Regions from separate parts of the Neobacillus phoenicis genome, predicted to be linked through region 3. Evidence: riboswitches for the same ligand, from Rfam matches in the RefSeq annotation. Region 3 holds a riboswitch; each other region holds the start of a gene.
The links. A riboswitch is a leader RNA that binds a small molecule or an ion and turns the genes downstream of it on or off. The one in region 3 is predicted to bind cyclic di-GMP.
Positions count from the first base shown of each region.

Region 1: it holds a riboswitch for cyclic di-GMP, as region 3 does, so the genes downstream of both, AA0X95_RS23340 (DUF192 domain-containing protein) here and AA0X95_RS08295 (hypothetical protein) in region 3, are expected to answer to the same signal.
Region 2: it holds a riboswitch for cyclic di-GMP, as region 3 does, so the genes downstream of both, AA0X95_RS24825 (anti-repressor SinI family protein) here and AA0X95_RS08295 (hypothetical protein) in region 3, are expected to answer to the same signal.
Region 4: it holds a riboswitch for cyclic di-GMP, as region 3 does, so the genes downstream of both, AA0X95_RS18365 (hypothetical protein) here and AA0X95_RS08295 (hypothetical protein) in region 3, are expected to answer to the same signal.

Region 1 is NZ_CP154847.1:4,552,534-4,556,877, forward strand. It holds gene AA0X95_RS23320 (pilus assembly protein TadG-related protein) at 1-772, opposite strand, end outside; gene AA0X95_RS23325 (TadE/TadG family type IV pilus assembly protein) at 782-1,165, opposite strand; gene AA0X95_RS23330 (prepilin peptidase) at 1,162-1,671, opposite strand; gene AA0X95_RS23335 (Flp family type IVb pilin) at 1,803-1,991, opposite strand; gene AA0X95_RS23340 (DUF192 domain-containing protein) at 2,008-2,349, opposite strand; cyclic di-GMP riboswitch class I at 2,478-2,564, opposite strand; gene AA0X95_RS23345 (spore germination protein) at 2,825-3,046, shown strand; gene AA0X95_RS23350 (spore germination protein GerPB) at 3,064-3,303, shown strand; gene gerPC (spore germination protein GerPC) at 3,356-3,970, shown strand; partial or broken gene AA0X95_RS23360 (spore gernimation protein GerPD) at 3,967-4,150, shown strand; gene AA0X95_RS23365 (spore germination protein GerPE) at 4,153-4,344, shown strand, end outside.
Region 2 is NZ_CP154847.1:4,851,465-4,855,808, reverse strand. It holds gene AA0X95_RS24840 (hypothetical protein) at 1-82, opposite strand, end outside; gene AA0X95_RS24835 (carbohydrate kinase family protein) at 346-1,314, shown strand; gene AA0X95_RS24830 (pseudouridine-5'-phosphate glycosidase) at 1,311-2,225, shown strand; cyclic di-GMP riboswitch class I at 2,488-2,577, shown strand; gene AA0X95_RS24825 (anti-repressor SinI family protein) at 2,608-2,739, shown strand; gene AA0X95_RS24820 (helix-turn-helix domain-containing protein) at 2,817-3,149, opposite strand; gene map (type I methionyl aminopeptidase) at 3,418-4,167, shown strand; gene AA0X95_RS24810 (DUF1128 domain-containing protein) at 4,204-4,344, opposite strand, start outside.
Region 3 is NZ_CP154847.1:1,610,772-1,615,115, forward strand. It holds gene AA0X95_RS08285 (MFS transporter) at 122-1,318, opposite strand; gene AA0X95_RS08290 (MarR family winged helix-turn-helix transcriptional regulator) at 1,338-1,751, opposite strand; cyclic di-GMP riboswitch class I at 1,935-2,020, shown strand; gene AA0X95_RS08295 (hypothetical protein) at 2,100-2,363, shown strand; gene metH (methionine synthase) at 2,425-4,344, opposite strand, start outside.
Region 4 is NZ_CP154847.1:3,546,929-3,551,272, reverse strand. It holds gene AA0X95_RS18385 (flagellar brake protein) at 1-166, shown strand, start outside; gene AA0X95_RS18380 (hypothetical protein) at 494-1,375, shown strand; gene fliS (flagellar export chaperone FliS) at 1,498-1,878, shown strand; gene AA0X95_RS18370 (flagellar protein FliT) at 1,893-2,240, shown strand; cyclic di-GMP riboswitch class I at 2,440-2,525, shown strand; gene AA0X95_RS18365 (hypothetical protein) at 2,673-2,987, shown strand; gene AA0X95_RS18360 (glucosaminidase domain-containing protein) at 3,136-3,804, shown strand; gene flgB (flagellar basal body rod protein FlgB) at 3,960-4,344, shown strand, end outside.

The sequences.
Region 1 (4,344 bases), 2.4 Mb from region 3:
TGACTTTTACCTGTTTTAATTGATTACTAGAATAGTTGTAAGGTTTATAAACCGGGACAAGTATTATTCTTGAACAGCTACGTAAACTATAATCGCCGGGTGGCTGTGTACAACCATTTACTCGTTCTTGAATTACATCTCTTGTTTTACCAGCAATATTCCCTGTTTGCGTATCAATAATATCGCCAATCTTTAGTTCCTCTTGGTAGCCGTACCGCAAATTTTGTTCATAGGTTTTTGCTCCTGGTCCACTAAGTGCCAAGATGCCAAAATTCCCTGATGAAACTCCTGAAGAATCAACTTTCAATTGGTAAGTTTTGTTATATTCCAGAATCACACTCTCGTCGATCCCTAATGGAGCGGCACCTACTGCTTTTCCAATTGCTCCCAAACCTGCCGTAGCTCTGGCTGTAACGTCTGTTTTATCAAGACCAAATATTTTCATAAACGTTAGGTTTACTGTTTTCGTTAAGTGTATGGTAACTTTACTCCCCATGTTAATATCTAGATTTGATAACGTACTAGAAGATTTATGAGAGTCTAAAATGTATTGAACTGTACTAGTGACCTTTTGTTCCGTATTCGGCAGCTCCTGTGCACCTGAAAGAACGGCTGCATTTGCAACCTTTTGTAACTTCGCTTTTTCCATATACATTAGGCTTCCATCTATCGCCAGACCTGCCATGGATAGAATTGTCATTAGCGAAATTGCACCCAGGATGAGGACATTCCCTTTTTCATCCTTTAGGAATCTAATAAAAAATTTTCGCATTTTTATCCCTCACTCTACGCGAATCGTTGAACTTGTTTCGATGGCAAAATTAGAGGGGAAGAACTTAGAAATCAAAGGTGTCAAAAAGTTCATCGGATACGTTAGCTTTACTGTTACATAGTCTCCCGAACGCCTGACTGTATCCGCTGGAGTAATATTCACCTGTAATTTTGTCTGGTCCCCTAAATGCACGTATTGGTGGGCGAAAGTTGAAATATCAGCATCCTTCTTACCTAGACCACCTAGCCTAACCGTTTCCTGCGCAGCCATTTGCAAGTGCGCATAGGAATAAATCACTCTACCGAAATCTAAGATTCCTACCAGAATCAATAGAAAAATAGGAATAATTAGCGCTGTTTCCACCAAAGATTGGCCACGCTCATCCTTTTTCATAAAGAAATGACTCCAGGAAAGTAAGCTTGAAAGATGGCCCCTGCAGCGATGGCTACCCCGTAAGGAAGAGTGGTTTTGACCGAATCATTCTCCTCGAGTAAGGAAAGTCTCATCCCATGCCGCAGACCATGCATTAGGTACAATATTTTCTTTAAAAATCCTTTACGATAAAAAATAAATAGGATGGCCATAATCCCTCCTGCCAATGCCATGTATATTGATGCCATTAATACAAAACTGATACCTTTTAAACCGCCAATTACTGCAAGGAGTTTTACATCTCCCGCCCCCATTCCTCCAAGGAGATAAGGGATTAATAAAATCCACAAACCAACTACCGTACCAAGGAGCGCCTCTGCTAAGCCATGCCACCCACCGGTAATGGCGTGAACAATCCATGCTATTATCAAAAAGGGAAATAAGACCTTATTATATATTTTTCGTTCCTTTAAGTCGGTAATTACACATATGATTAAGAGAATAATTAATAAATAGGTACTCCACACATAAACTCCTCTCCTTTCCTTATAGAAGTTAAAGTACAGCGCTTAATTTATGTTTAAAGAAAAACAGCCTCACGTTTGTTTCGCACGCAAGGCTGTATTAGAAATTCAGTTTCTAGATTATTAACTATTAATCAACCTTCTCCGCCTGCACCAGCCTCAATTAAAGCGTCCTTAGCATCCGTAAATAACTTAACAACTTGATCTTTCATTATTAATAGTACTGCTACAGCGCCAACCGCAATTAGTCCTAAAACTAACCCATACTCAGTCATACCTTGTCCTTGTTCTTCAGTAAATAAAGCTTTCATTTTTTTCATCATTTGTAAAAACCCCTTTTCAATTTATAGTTAAATAGTTTCCAATTTTTGTTTCTGTTTTTTGAATCATGCCTGCTGGCAATTCTAATACTGACTTTGCTCTTTTGTGATACTTTCCTACTGTTGCAGGCTTTACCGTTTCGTCCAGGCCTACAATTTCAAAATCTTCACTTAAGTAAAGGACATCGATGGAATAATTCATGAAGAATGTGTGAATGGATTGGCAGGGTCGAATTAACAAGCCGTGTCCTGCTGGTAAACTTTTCGAAAACATCAGCCCTTTTAATCTTTTAAAAAAGGTATCAGCTGTTGATAGATTGTTTGCCAGTTCCGCTCCGTTTGACAGATTCACGACTTTCACGTATTTCACCTCCGAATAAAAGAAATAACCCCGCCTTTACCGAAAGGGGGGTTAGTAAAATAGACTGACTAAATAGACATAGGAAACCTATGAGTAAATAGTAGTACTAATATGAAACACCCTGTTCTTTCGGTAACTGGCTGGCGTAGTGCAAAAGCACCTTAGCCCCTTTAGCTTTGCGTCACTGATTTTCATCAGTTTTGCCTTTATCGAGAATCAGTGTTTGTTTGTCCGACTGATCTCTTAATCACATAATAGAACTTTTTTCCCTCAGAGAGCATCCTACTAAAATACTATTTTTAGTCGAAAACACTAGGTAATTATACCTATTTTCGACTTATACCCTTATAAAATCGACATAAAATTCGTATATAATCCTCAATTTACCTCCCTTGCCAATTTATTTAGGCGAATCATTCACCATACAATCGCCCATACATATAATTTATAGATACCAATAAAAAGGATGTTGATCATGCCAGCCATCGTTGGAGTTGCACAGGTTATTACCCTTGGAAGCAGTTCAGTTTTCCATATTGGTGATGTGTATAAAATTATGCCATTTTCTACTGCCAAAACTTTCTCTGGAGCTGGTTCCTTTAATACAGGGGAGAGTTTACGTCTAAACAACAACATGAGTTCTACAAATACATCAGACCAAGATGGAATCGATCAACCAATTACCCTCAACGCATAATAAATGGGTGGTCTAAAATGAATTACTATATTCAGCAGTCAATTCAAATTAGTTTTATAAGAATTGGAAGTATTTCCAATTCATCTGTTATGCAAATTGGAAGTGCTGGAATGATAAAACCTTCAGCATATCTATATAATACCGGTGGATTTACAGCTCCAGCACCTAAGCCAATAAAAGCTATAGGAAGTTTAGTAGGTACACCAGCCGTTCCATTACAGGCAGCTGTTAGAAAACATGAAAACACAGACAAATAATCCTTTCCGTTTCTTTTGGGTTCTTCGAGACTATCTATTGTGAGGTGATATCATGTATCAGGATTATTCTCAATATCTTCAATGGCTGCAAATGTATATTCAAGCACAGGAAAAGAGGATCGTTACCTTGGAGGCTACCGTTCAAAAAATGCAAGAAGAAATGAAGCAAATAAAGGAGAAGCAGCCTATTCGAGTCGATAAAATTGAATATAAATTTGATCAATTGAAGGTAGAAACTCTTGAAGGAACCTTAAACATCGGCCTTAATCCTTCCGATTTGTCTGAAATTGAAGACTTTGCGGTACAAAATCAATCATTAAACGTTCCTCCACCACCAAAAGATCAAATGCAGAGATCTATGAAAATTGAAGAAGCCATTTACCGATATCTTGAAACAGATTTACCTTCAATAGTTGAATACACCCAAAGAGAATTAGAGGTCCCACCAAATGACGCCTACTTATCCTTTATCAAGCAGGATATTACTAAACAGTTACCTAACAGAGTCGAACAACATTTAAAAATGAATTTACAAAATAACCGTTCAGCGGAGAATGAAAATATAGATGACATAATTATCGAATCGATTAAGCAGGAGATAAAAAATGGTGTGGCTATTTTCTTCAAGAACCTGCCAGAACACGTGAAAGGGATGAAAGCAGAATGAACTTTGAAGTCTATAATCGAGAAGCTTAACGTCCAAAATATAAAAATTATTGGGGTTGCCAGCTCATCATTAGTCTTGGTAGGCGATACGGAATCGATTCAATTAGCCTCGACTTTTGATACCCCACCTGAATCTTTAATCATTGGACCTTTTGTACCGCTGCAATCGGACGTGACTTGATCATGCTTACAAGAACATCATGTGTAGATGCAATCAATATAGACATCGTTTCGTTTGCTTCTATCCTCCAGCTAGGAGATTCCTGTATTATTAATGGATTTTCTAAAGCACTCGCTGTACAAAGGGAAGCAGAACAGTTTTATGGGAATGAAGGGGATCTTATTTCCTATCCTGTCTTTTCCGAACCAATTCCT
Region 2 (4,344 bases), 2.1 Mb from region 3:
TGCACATACGGTCGAGTAGAAAACCAGCAAACACCATAAACGCAATCGGAATCGAGTAATTTAAAACATGAATCACAGTCATAGCATTAAACACCGACCTTTATTTTGAATATTAATAATATTTAGTATATTTATATGTTGTTTATATTATATGTTATCTGTCACATTTTAGACAAATTTTATTAACATAAATCCTTGTTGCTAAGCAGTGTATTCAAATAGCAAAATGTTTTTCTATTTTTATAACAGGATTTTCAAGATACGTATCGTAATAGTTATATGAGTAGGGAATATTTTGAAATTTTGACTTGCTTAACAAAGGATCTTAAGGAGTGGATGCTAACAATGAACAAAGAGGAAGCAATCATTTTTGATATTCTCTGTATTGGTGGAGCGAATGTAGACCGTAAAATTCAGGCGATTAAACAGTTGAAGTATGGAACATCAAACCCAGCCATAAGCTCCATGTCACGGGGAGGAGTCGCAAGAAATATTGCAGAAAACTCAGGCCGAATAGGTCTAAAAGCATCTCTGTTTGCATATGTTGGCTCAGATCCTGAAGGGGAATGGCTCCTAGAAAACACTAAACATTTTGTAGAAGTATGCCCTACACAAATCATACAAGGAAAATCTACTGGCACTTATACTGCCGTACTTGATCCATTAGGTGAAATGGAAATCGCACTAGCCGATATGGCTATTTATGATGAAGTGAAAGATACCATTTTTGAAGAGATATGGATGCATATAGAACAGTCAAAAATGATTTTATTAGATACAAACTTTCCAAAAAACATCATTCAACAAGTAATTACTGACTGTAAAAACTTCAACAAACCTATTTGTATTGCTACAGTTTCCGCTCCTAAAACAGAAAAGCTCCCAGCATCCCTTGAAGGTGTAACCTGGCTTGTAGCCAACCATAAAGAAGCAGAGGCGTTATCCAACCTAGAAATAAGATCAGAAGGAGACTTCTACCAAGCAGCTGAAGTCATTATGAAAAAAGGTGTGGAGAAAGTAGTTATTACCCGAGGTGAGAAGGGATTAATTTATTATACAAAGGATGGCGAAGCGGGAGCGTTAATACCTCCAACTGTTCCTATTGTGGATGTAACTGGGGCAGGCGATTCTCTCATTGCCGGAATTATATTTGGATATCTTAAGGGTTTGAGTACCGAAGATTCTTGTAAAATTGGTCTTTCATGCTCATTGATAACCATTCATTCAAATGAAACGGTAAATCCCGAATTAAACCAGCAATCCTTACTTGAAACCTACCAGAAATACTTTAGTAAAGGGGTCACCAAACGATGAACCAAGCATACCTGTCCTTTTCAGAGGAAGTACTTGAAGCAAAAAGAGAAGGGAAGCCAATTGTTGCACTTGAATCGACGATTATTTCACATGGAATGCCGTACCCTCAGAATATAGAGACTGCAAGAGAAGTAGAAGAAATTATCAGGCAGAATGGCGCTGTACCAGCAACTATTGCCATCATTAATGGGAAAATCAAAATCGGTTTATCTGATGAGGAATTAGAATTCTTAGGCACTAGTAAGGAGATCATGAAAGCTAGCAGGCGGGATCTTCCCTACATAATCGCAACACAAAAACACGGGGCCACAACGGTTGCAGCGACCATGATTTGTGCACAAATGGGTGGAATTAACGTGTTTGTGACAGGTGGTATTGGCGGTGTTCACCGCGGCGCAGAAGTAACAATGGATATTTCCGCCGACTTGCAGGAATTAGCAAAAACAAATGTAGCAGTCGTTTGTGCTGGAGCAAAATCAATTCTTGATTTAGGCTTAACATTGGAGTATTTAGAAACCAACGGAGTGCCCGTCGTTGGTTATCAAACAGAGATTCTGCCAGCTTTTTATACGAGAACAAGCCCTTATAAAGTAAATTTCCGAGTGGATTCACCAGAGGAAGCCTCAGCATTAATGAAGACTAAATGGGATTTAGGTTTAGAAGGTGGAATCGTCATTGCCAACCCCATTCCAGAACCCTATGCAATGGATGAAGCTTTAATTAATAATGTTATAGAGATTGCTTTAAACGAGGCAAAAAGTAAAGGGATTCATGGTAAAGAGGTCACACCTTTCCTCTTAAGCAGGGTAAAAGAGCTAACAGCAGGGTCAAGTTTAGAAGCAAATATTGCACTGGTAAAACATAATGCCAAAATAGGTGCTCGTATTGCAGCAGTAAAAGGCGGCAAATAATATACTATTTTAAAGGGAGGATTTGACCTAATATCCTTCTTTTTTTAATTTCTTTTACTGAAAGTGGAGGGAAAAGGGAGTTTTTGTAGAAAAATAGGATAATTTGTGTATAAAAGTAGTTTGAAAATTATAAAAAAAAGACAAAAAACAACAACCTAATATAAAAGGACTAGATATAATGAACATATCATTTAGTATTAAGTATTTATACCTAGATAAATAATATAAAAATGGAAGAATGCAATACTTAAGTTGTAGAATAAACAGAAAAAGGCAAACCTGTTGAAAAGTAGGGACGCAAAGCCGAGGATCTAAGGCAGGCCTTTCTTGCTATGATGGCCGGGTTACCTGGAATACTATGTGTATTTTAGGGGGAGAAAAAATGATTATTGCAGAGAGAGACGTGGATGTAATTGATCAGGAATGGATGGCGCTAATTTTAGAAGCAAAAGAACTTGGCTTATCTATTACAGATGTTCGTGATTTCCTCCACCAAGAAGTTCAAAAGAACTAACTTGTTACATATTTAAAAAAGCATTCTACTAAAAGAGGTTTCTTTTGTAGAATGCTTTTCTTCTTTATAGAATAAAATTAATCATTACTATTATTTTGATTTATTCTCCACTTATTAAATTCTAGAAAGTCACGAAATTGCTCTTTTGAAACCCCAGAACCCATAGCTTCTTTAACTAAGTTCATCCATTCACTGTCTAAATCATCCTTGTTAATTTGTTCATGAATTAAATGTTCGACGGGTAGATTTAAAACGGCAGCAATTTTTTCGAGAAATTGTATAGATGGATTTTTTTGCAGGTTTCTCTCCAGAGAGCTTAAATAAGACTTAGCGACCCCAGCTTGCTCTGCAAGTTCTGAAAGAGACATCTTCTTTTCTAAGCGAAATTTTTTTACGCGATCACCAATCATTCCATTCACACACCTATTAAACATATTTATACGTTAATTCTATCAAAAAGAATGAAAAAGTACCATATTAAGAACGAAGGAATATGACAAAATAGTGAATATTATAAAATGGTCATCTTGAAAAACCCACGGGTAAGAAGTTCTTTTGAAAAAATGACGGATTCGAGTTAATATTAATAGTGTTTCCAAATGAGAATGTATCTTAAACTTCTTTTACTTACTGTAAAGCTTACTATACATAAAAATAATCAAAAAGGCAGGGAAAAGAATGATTGTCCTGAAATCACCACGTGAAATTAAAGCGATGAAAAAGGCTGGAGAAATCCTTGCGGCCTGTCATAAGGAAATTGCTAAATTAATTAAGCCAGGAGTAACTACTTGGGAAATTGACCAGTTTGTCAATAAATTCTTAACCGAACACAAGGCAACCCCAGAGCAAAAAGGATACAAAGGCTATGAATATGCAACATGTGCAAGTATCAATGATGAAATATGCCATGGCTTTCCAAGAAAAGAGCCATTAAAAGAAGGAGATATTGTTACCATCGATATGGTCGTAAATTATAATGGTGCCTTAGCGGACTCTGCGTGGTCTTATGCAGTAGGAAATGTCTCTAAGGAAACAGAGCATTTATTAAAAGTGACAAAGGAAGCACTATATAAAGGAATTGAGCAGGCCGTTGTCGGCAATCGAATCGGTGATATTGGGCATGCGATTCAAACCTATGTGGAAAGTGAAGGATTATCGGTTGTTAGGGACTTTATTGGACATGGCATTGGGGCTGTGATTCATGAGAAACCGGATGTTCCTCATTACGGGCTGCCAGGAAAAGGGGCCAGGATTAAAGAAGGAATGGTCTTTACGATTGAGCCAATGGTGAATATCGGTCAATATCAAACGAAGATGGATACGAATGGCTGGACCGCAAGAACTGTAGACGGAAAATATTCAGCACAATATGAGCATACACTTGCCGTTACTAAGGATGGCCCTATTATCTTAACAGAGCAAAAATAAAATGAGGTTGACTCCTTGGAGTCAACCTCATTTTATTTATTTGTTTTTTCTCAGACTACCTAATTCTTCAACTAATGCCTGCATTTCATTAGGACTGAAAGAGTTCTTTTTTAGAACCATTTCATAAATTTCTTTTAATTCTTCGTACATTTCTTCATCAAAGTGAGAAGGTTTAAT
Region 3 (4,344 bases):
TACGAAAATGTTCCTTATAAAGAATTTTATTATATTTTACTATTTTTGTAAATGAGTTTAACGAAGGGTTGTATAATAAAAAATCCCCCTATAAATGTAAGTAGGGGGCAAAACGAACAAATTAATTCTCTTGTTTTTTCAATTTTGGTACAGACGCTTGTTTCTTGGTATGCAGAAAGTAATAAAGTACTGCACCGATTAAAATATAGAAGGAACACATGAAATATAACGAGCTATAATCTATTTTAGCAGCAAGTAAACCTACAACGAAGGAGCCTAGAGCAATACCTGTATCATAGATAGATAAGAAGGTCGCTGTAGCTAAACCTCTTTTTCGAGGTTCCGCATCTTGGATAGCGATGGTTTGGAAGGTAGGAAAAAGTGTTCCCCATCCTAATCCAATCATACCTGCTGAAATGAGGAATGTGACTGCACCACTGCTTTGGCTTAAGACAAACATCCCAATTGAGAAAAGCAAAATAGAAGGATAAGATATAACGTTTGGTCCATAAAGATCGAGCCATTTTCCAGTGAATGGTCTAGATAGTAAAAGAACCATTGCATAGACCACAAAGAAGAGACTAGACACACTAGCCAAATGAATTTCATTTGCATAAATTGAAACAAATGAAAGAAGGGCAGAATAGACAATCGCTAGGAAGCTTCCAACAATCGAAATAGGAATGGCAGATGTCTCAAAAAGATTTTTAAAAGAAAAAGCAGAAGCTGCTTTTGGCTGATCAAGCTGCTCTGAATGATTCAATTTAACAATTAGTCCTGTAATAAGAGAACCGAAAGCAACAATAACGCTGAGAATAAATAGGGTGTTTGGTCCCCATTGTTGAATAGCCATTAATCCTACAAATGGTCCTAAAACCATGGCCATATTCGTTGACATGACGAAATATCCCATACCTTCTCCCCTGCGTGAAGCTGGAATAATATTAGCTACAATGGTTCCGACTGCTGTTGTTGCCATACCGAAACCAACACCATGAAGCAGACGAATAACTAGAAAACCGCCGACTGTTTTAGGGATAAAGTAAAGAAGAGAGGCGGCAGAGAAAATAATGAGCGCCGATAAGAGCACTTTCTTATTACTCGCGCGTTCGAGCCACTGTCCAGCAAGCGGACGTGAGATGATGGCGGATAGTAAAAATACGGTCGTCATTAATCCCGCGACAGATGCACTGCTATGTAATTCATCCAAGGCATAGGTGGGAAGCGTGACGAGCAGGATATAAAAAGTTAAGAAAAGAAAAAAATTACTTAAAGATACACTAATAAAATCCTTCGTCCATAGTTTGGGTTTGTTCATAGATGTGATGCACACTCCTTTATAAAAGATGCTTTAACCAGCTAGATTGCAGTGACAGTAATTCCTCTTGAGATGTTTGTGGAAAATGCTTCAGTAATGTTTGGTTGACCTCGTTCACAACACTTTCCCATTCGGGATATAATTTCAATGCCTCTTCTGTTAATTCGATATACTTTGACCGTTTGTCCTGACCTTGAACTTGCTTCACATATCCTTGTTTGACGAGACGCTGTATGGTTCTAGTCATTGGAGGTGCTTCAACAAATAGATAATCACAAAGTTCTCGTTGGGTTAACGATCCTTTGGTTTTTAAAACAAAAATAACGGCCCATTGCGAACCGTACAAGCCCATTGGCGATAAAGCTTCATTGAGTTTATTGGTGAGATGGCGTGAAAGCTGGTGAAGAGTATGGAATAATTCGTGGGTTATCATAAATGCACTCCGATACTTCAAATAATTAGTTACCTAGGTAACTATAGTGTATTTATTATTAAATGTCAAGAAATGTACACAGGGGCATAAATACTCATAATTTGTTAAAAAAATCAATTTTTTTGTAAAAAATTGACGAAAAACGTTGAATTGTTCCTAGTTAGATTTTACTATTAAGGTATAAAGTGAAAAAGGCAAACTTTTTGAAAAAAAAAGGACGCAAAGCCACGAGTCTAAGGTCATATGACTATGATAGTCGGGTTGCCAAAAAGAACAGAATCTAATGTTTAAATAAAACTTCTACGGCATTACGGTTTGTTAGTCCACCTCTTTTTGGAGGCTTTTTATTTGTTGGAAAATAAACATAAAGGGATGGGTGGGAAATTGAAGATGTTTTTTGGTTCTATTGAATATTTTGAGAAGGAAATCACGAGGTTTGCAAAAAAGGAACGCTCTGTTCATTTGTCACGTGAACAAGTGATGGAAATTTACTCTGAAATGAAAGACGAATTAATGAATGATTTTATTTGTGATGAGCGTATTAAAAAAGAGTGCATACATAATCTAAATCTTGCAAGTCAAAGATTCCTACATAAATATCAGGCTGTGTAATGATGAACCATATGTTAAAAAGAGTGACTATAAAATAGTCACTCTTTTTACATGGAGATGCTTATCTTAACACATTAAAATATCTTGCTTCTGGATGGGCAAAAACCATTGCAGAAACAGAAGCTTCCGGTTCCATCATGCAACCATCTGTTAATTGAATTCCAATTTCTTCAGGCTGAATTAATTTAAATAACTTTTTCTGATCCTCTAAATCAGGACAGGCTGGATAACCGAAGGAGAATCGTTGTCCTTGGTATTTAGCAGCAAAGCGGTCCTGCATGGAAAAATCAAGAGGATCCGGGAAGCCCCAGCGGTCACGCATTTGACGGTGGATTAATTCAGCAAAGCCTTCTGCAGTCTCGAGTGCTAATGATTGGAGAGCATGGCTCTCAAGGAAACGACCGTCCGCCTTGAATTCATCCGCTTTTTCTCGAATCCCTCTACCTGCCGTTACGGTAAAGAAGCCAACATAATCCATCACACCACTGTCAACAGATTTTAAGAAATCCGCTAAACAAAGATGTGGTGCGGAATCCTGACGTGGGAAATCAAATGTTTCAATAATTTGATCATGATTTTCAGGATTATAAATATAGATCTTGTTTCCATCCGCCTGTGCCGGGAAAAACTGATATACGGCATTCGGTGTAATCCAATTTTCACGGGTTGCATCTGAAAGCAGTTGGTCCACAACCTCCTTAACTTTTACAGCCTTTTCATCTTTTTCAGCAAGCAGGTTCGCGATTTTCCCCTTTACACCAAGATGATGCCCAATAAGCATTTGCATATTGATGTATGGCTCAATATGGGAAAGCGAATAAGTTTTTAAAACATGCCTTTTTGTATCCAGTGGCGTAAAGACTGGTGCCTCTGTGGATATAGCCGGCTTCACTTTCACTGCAACAGATCCTGTAGAGCGGACAGGTAACTCTCTTGGTACCTCTAATGCAGCCAGCTTTTCCGCCTTCTCATCCAACAGCTTTTGGTGTTCCTCTGGGTTTTGCAGTTGGTTTGCCAGTGATAATCCATTCATCGCATCCTTCGCATACAAAACAAGTCCATCATATTCCTTAGCAATCTTCGTATCGGTAAACTTACGAGATAGAGCAGCACCGCCGACTAAGATAGGGAGTGAAATGCCAGCATCTTTCATATCCTGTGCCGTTAACACCATTTGCTGTGCAGATTTAACCAGTAAACCGGATAATCCAACCATATCTGGTTTTTCCCTAAGAATAGCTTGAACTAAATCGGTTGGATTCACTTTAATCCCGAGGTCTATCACATCATAACCATTATTGCTCAGTATAATGTCTACAAGGTTTTTACCAATATCATGGACATCACCTTTTACAGTCGCTAAAATAACTTTGCCTTTTGTCGCAGATACATCTCCTTTTTCCATATGCGGCTCTAAATGCGATACCGCGGCCTTCATCACTTCTGCACTCTGTAAAACCTCAGCAACAATTAATTGGTTATCATTAAAAAGTCGCCCAACTTCTTTCATGCCATCCATTAACGGTCCATTAATGATATCAAGCGGGGCAGGATAGCTTTCCAGCGCCAAATCCAAATCTGGTAATAATCCTTCTTTCGTGCCCTCCACAACATAATAAGCGAGACGCTCTTCTAAAGTCATGTTTGGAACCGTGCTCTTCGCCTCTTTCTTTTTACCACGGTAAAACTCCGTAAAAACAGCTAAAGTCTCATCAGTTGTTTTAAATAACAAATCCTCCGCTAATGTAACTTCTTCCTTAGAAATGGAGGCAAAGCGCTCCAACTTTTCCGTATTCACAATGGCGTAATCCAAACCAGCCTGTGTACAGTGGTAAAGGAATACCGAATTCAAAATTTCTCTGCCAACAGGTGGCAATCCAAACGACACATTACTAATCCCAAGAATCGTTTGTACTCCTGGAAGCTGCTCCTTGATTAACCTAATACCTTCCACAGTAGCTTTAGCCGAACCAATATATTG
Region 4 (4,344 bases), 1.9 Mb from region 3:
TGAACCCATTACCTTTCATTGCAAAATTATTAGAATTACATTGTTGAAAGATCAAGAAAGAAAACATGTCGCCATACAATTTTCAAATTTGAACCAACATGATCAAAAGAAAATCATCCAACATTGTTTTGAAAAGCAAAGGCAGATTCGGATGAAGGTACGATAATCAAAATAAGTTTGATAAGCTATTATTTATATAATCCTGGCCCTCTTTTTGAAAGAGGGCTTTTAAATGATTCGCATTAATGTAAAAATTATTTGCAGATAATTACAAATTTTGTATAATTAACATGTTCATGTAAATGTTAGTAATGATCTTTTTTTATTTGATTGACACCCATAAAAAATTCATAAGAGCGAATACATATAGTAAATACACCTTTTATGAAGTGCGTTTGGAAAAACAAATTATTTTGATGCTTTTTGTCTTTTAGGATAATATTGCTTTTGTACCAATACGTTCATTTCAAATAACCATGTAGGAGGTATTCTTATGAGTTTAAAATCCGCTTTATTTGAGCTAAAAGAGGCACTAGTCGATCGGGAAATAGGACAATCAGAAGAGGCTTTCATTCATGAGTTGGAGAATAAAAACAATTTGAGTTATGGAACATTAGTTTTTTATTATAACAATTTGATGATAGTAAGCATGAAGAGTAAGGAAAATGGTAGTCAAAATGACAAAGAATCAAAAAAAGTGAATCGTAAATGGACGAAAAATGAAATTGAACTCCTTTTTCATTATATTAAAGATCGACAAGATGAAGGCGCACTAAATATTACAGATATATTAGAAGAGGCTGCACACTTATTAAATCGCGGGTATCAATCAGTTAACTATAAATATTATACGTTACTAAAATCGGAGGATAAAAAACAAGAATCTAGTCAAAAGACTTACCAATTTACAACAATTAATCAAACCGATGTACCTGTGGTAGCGGTTGAGAATATGAAAGAAAGAGCCCCAGCGTCTACAGCTGTTCAATCGAAAACTTCCCAAGACAGTGACCTATTGGATATATTGTCAGGACTCATTACGAATGTCCAGCAACTGCCAGATCTGAATTTAAATGAAATGTTAAGAGGATTATATCAACTGACTAATATGGCTCTTCAAAACCAGGAAGCGGTCCAAGAAGTAGAGACGATGAAATCAACTATTAATCATGAAAAAGCAGTTCTTCAGGAAAAATTAAGACAAGAAAAGAAACGTAACGACGAATTACAACTGGAAGTCTCAAAGCTAGCGAAGGAAATTACTGCATTTAATAAGTTAGGAGATGCAGCAAAAATTCAAAATCTAAAATCCTATAATCAAAGACTTAACTACATTATTGATGGATTTGGAATCGTCCTTCAGGTAGGCAGTTAAAAAAATCAATAAAGGTAATCCATGTCATTGGATTATCTTTTTATTTTTTCTACTTAACTTTAAAAAAATGTTTCCGATAATATATTAATAACAGGAAACGAAATTAAAAGGAGAAATCTATCATGGTTTTAAATAATCCATATCAAACCTATCAAAAACAAGCTGTTACTACCTCAAAGCCAGAGGATCTAACACTCATGTTGTACCAGGGATTGGTGAAATTCATCCGTTTATCTAAGAAGTCATTAGAGAATAAAAACATGGAAGAAAGTCACGGCTATAATTTACGAGCACAAGATATTCTAAGTGAATTAATGATTACTTTAAAAAAGGGATATACTGTATCCGATCCCTTGCTTACCATGTATGATTATATGAAGTCTCGTTTAATTGAAGCAAATCTAAATAAAAATTCGGCAATACTAGAAGAAGTAGAAGGGTTTGCCTTGGAATTATCAGAAACCTGGTCTACAGCAATGAAACAAATCAAAACTAAAAGCTAAGGACTGGAAGGATAATGGAGGAATTACTGAAAGGTATTTATGAATTGACAGTAAAAATGAAACACTCTTTAAATGAAGATGATTTTGAGGAATTTGAAAAGCTAACGGATAAACGGAATTCGTTGATGAGTAAAGTTGACGAATGGAAGGTAAAGGAAAAGAATTACATCTATTCATCACAAGAACAACAATGGTTAAAGAACACACATAGTTTAGATCAACTCATAGCACCATTACTACAAAAGAAGTTAACAGAAACCCAGGTTCTTTTAAATCAACTAAAGAAGCAAAAACAGGTTTCTCAACAATATAGGCCGTTTATTACACAAACCAATGGAGTATTTTTAGATTCAAAAAGGTGATCAAGTTATTTGTTACTATATTTTAGTACGTAAAATGACAATTTATGACATAATCCATGATTTCTCAACGAAATTATCTATACTTTAGTTCTATTTACCTAGTCTATTCGACAAAAATGGGTAAATAGTCGGATATTCGATATTGTTAAAACATTCTATTATTTGATTAGAGATTCCTTTAGTTTAAAAAAGCATTGAATCTCATTCAAGGCAAAGCTGATGAAAATCAGTGGCGCAAAGCTATAGGGGCTAAGGAGAAAAATACTATGCCAGCCAGCTGCCTAAAGATAGGGTGTTTTTCCTAGGTATTAAATGTCTACATAAGTATAGGACTTCTATACTTACAAAGGTATTTTCTGTCTGTTAACCCCCCTTCGATAAGGCGGGGTTATTTTTATACTCTTTAACAACTGGTTAAAGGAGAGGAAAAAAATGTTCCTACAACAAGTAAAAGCAGACGAACAAGTCAACCGTAAGATTTTAGACTTAATGGAATTTAAAAAGAAAAAGCCCTTTTTCAAGAGACCCGTTAGAATAACGCTTGGTTATCCAATGAATTGTACTTACTATATAGTGAAGAATGTAGTTTACATGGGAAAGCAGATTCTTGCGCTCAAACAAGAAATGGAGACCAACCATATTGTTCTAGTTGAAGGCAAAATTGAAAATGGCCAACTAACATGTATTTCTATGTTATCGGAAGAGTGTTTAGGTGATGTAAGCAGAATGTTAGAAGGTGCCATCTAATTTAAAATGTTTGAAAATTCTACAAAGTGAAATCATGAAAATGAGAAATGGCTGCTTAATGGTGCGTGACCACGTATACTAAACCGTAGTCACGCATCTTTTCTGTGTTGCCAAAACTTAATAATTATTAGAAGAAAGGAGCCTACCATTGAAAATAGGTGATGATTGGTTTACAAAAACCATGCTAACAAATACATTAGTTCGTAATGAAAAATTAAATTCAAAAATGGGAAATTCTAATTCTGAATTCACTAATCTGTTTACATCTGTTTTAAGTGAGTTAATGCAAAATGAGGTTCCATCTACTATTCAGCCCACTTTCAATTCCTTAATAGAAAATATGTCCTTTAACAATGATTTTCCAAATGTAGAAATGGATCATCTGACACCAAATTCAGACGAGCCATTACGTTTTAGCTCCATTAGTGCAGAAAAAATAAATCAGGTACTTGGTGGGAAATTAAAAGGAATGGGGAATGCCTTCCTTCAAGCTGGACAAAGATATAATGTGGACCCCGCCTTATTAGTGGCTATTGCAAAGCACGAAACAGGAAATGGGACCTCAAAAGCAGCATATGTAAAGAATAATATAGCTGGAATGATGGGGAAAAACGGATTAAGATCCTATACCTCCATTGAGGAAAGTATTATGGATATGGCTCGTAATATAAGTAAAAATTATTTAGGAATGGGCCTATCAAATATAACCAAAATTGCAGCAAAATATGCTCCAGTGGGTGCGGCGAATGATCCAACGAACCTTAACAATCATTGGGTTTCTGGTGTCAGTAAATTTTTTGGGGAACTAAAAGCCTGATAATTCACAAAAAATTCTCTTACCATAATAAACTATGTAAAAATATGTAGATTAATACACCTTTTATATAGTATATTGATGAATGGACATATTGAATTTGTTGATAAATATCGAAATATGTCAAAGTTTTAAAGATGGAAAGGAGGGGGACTATTTTGAACAATATTAGCCTCCTGCAAAAAGCGCTAGACGCTTCCAGTTTACGACAACAAGTAATTTCAAATAACATTTCAAATTCAGAAACACCAGGTTATAAATCAAAACAAGTAGTGTTTGAGGATATCTTAAAAAAACACTTAACCAATCAAACAAACTTTTCTGGAAACCGAACGGACTCTCGGCATATGGTCATAGGGACTCCATCTTTGATCCCTTCAGCAAACATAGTGGAGAATACAGGTTCAATTATGCAAAATAACGGTAACAACGTAGATATCGATGAGGAAATGACCCGTATGGGAAAAAACTCACTTTGGTACTATACTCTTACAGAGCAAGTAAATAGTGAGTTTCAACAATTATCCATTGCGATTAAAGGAA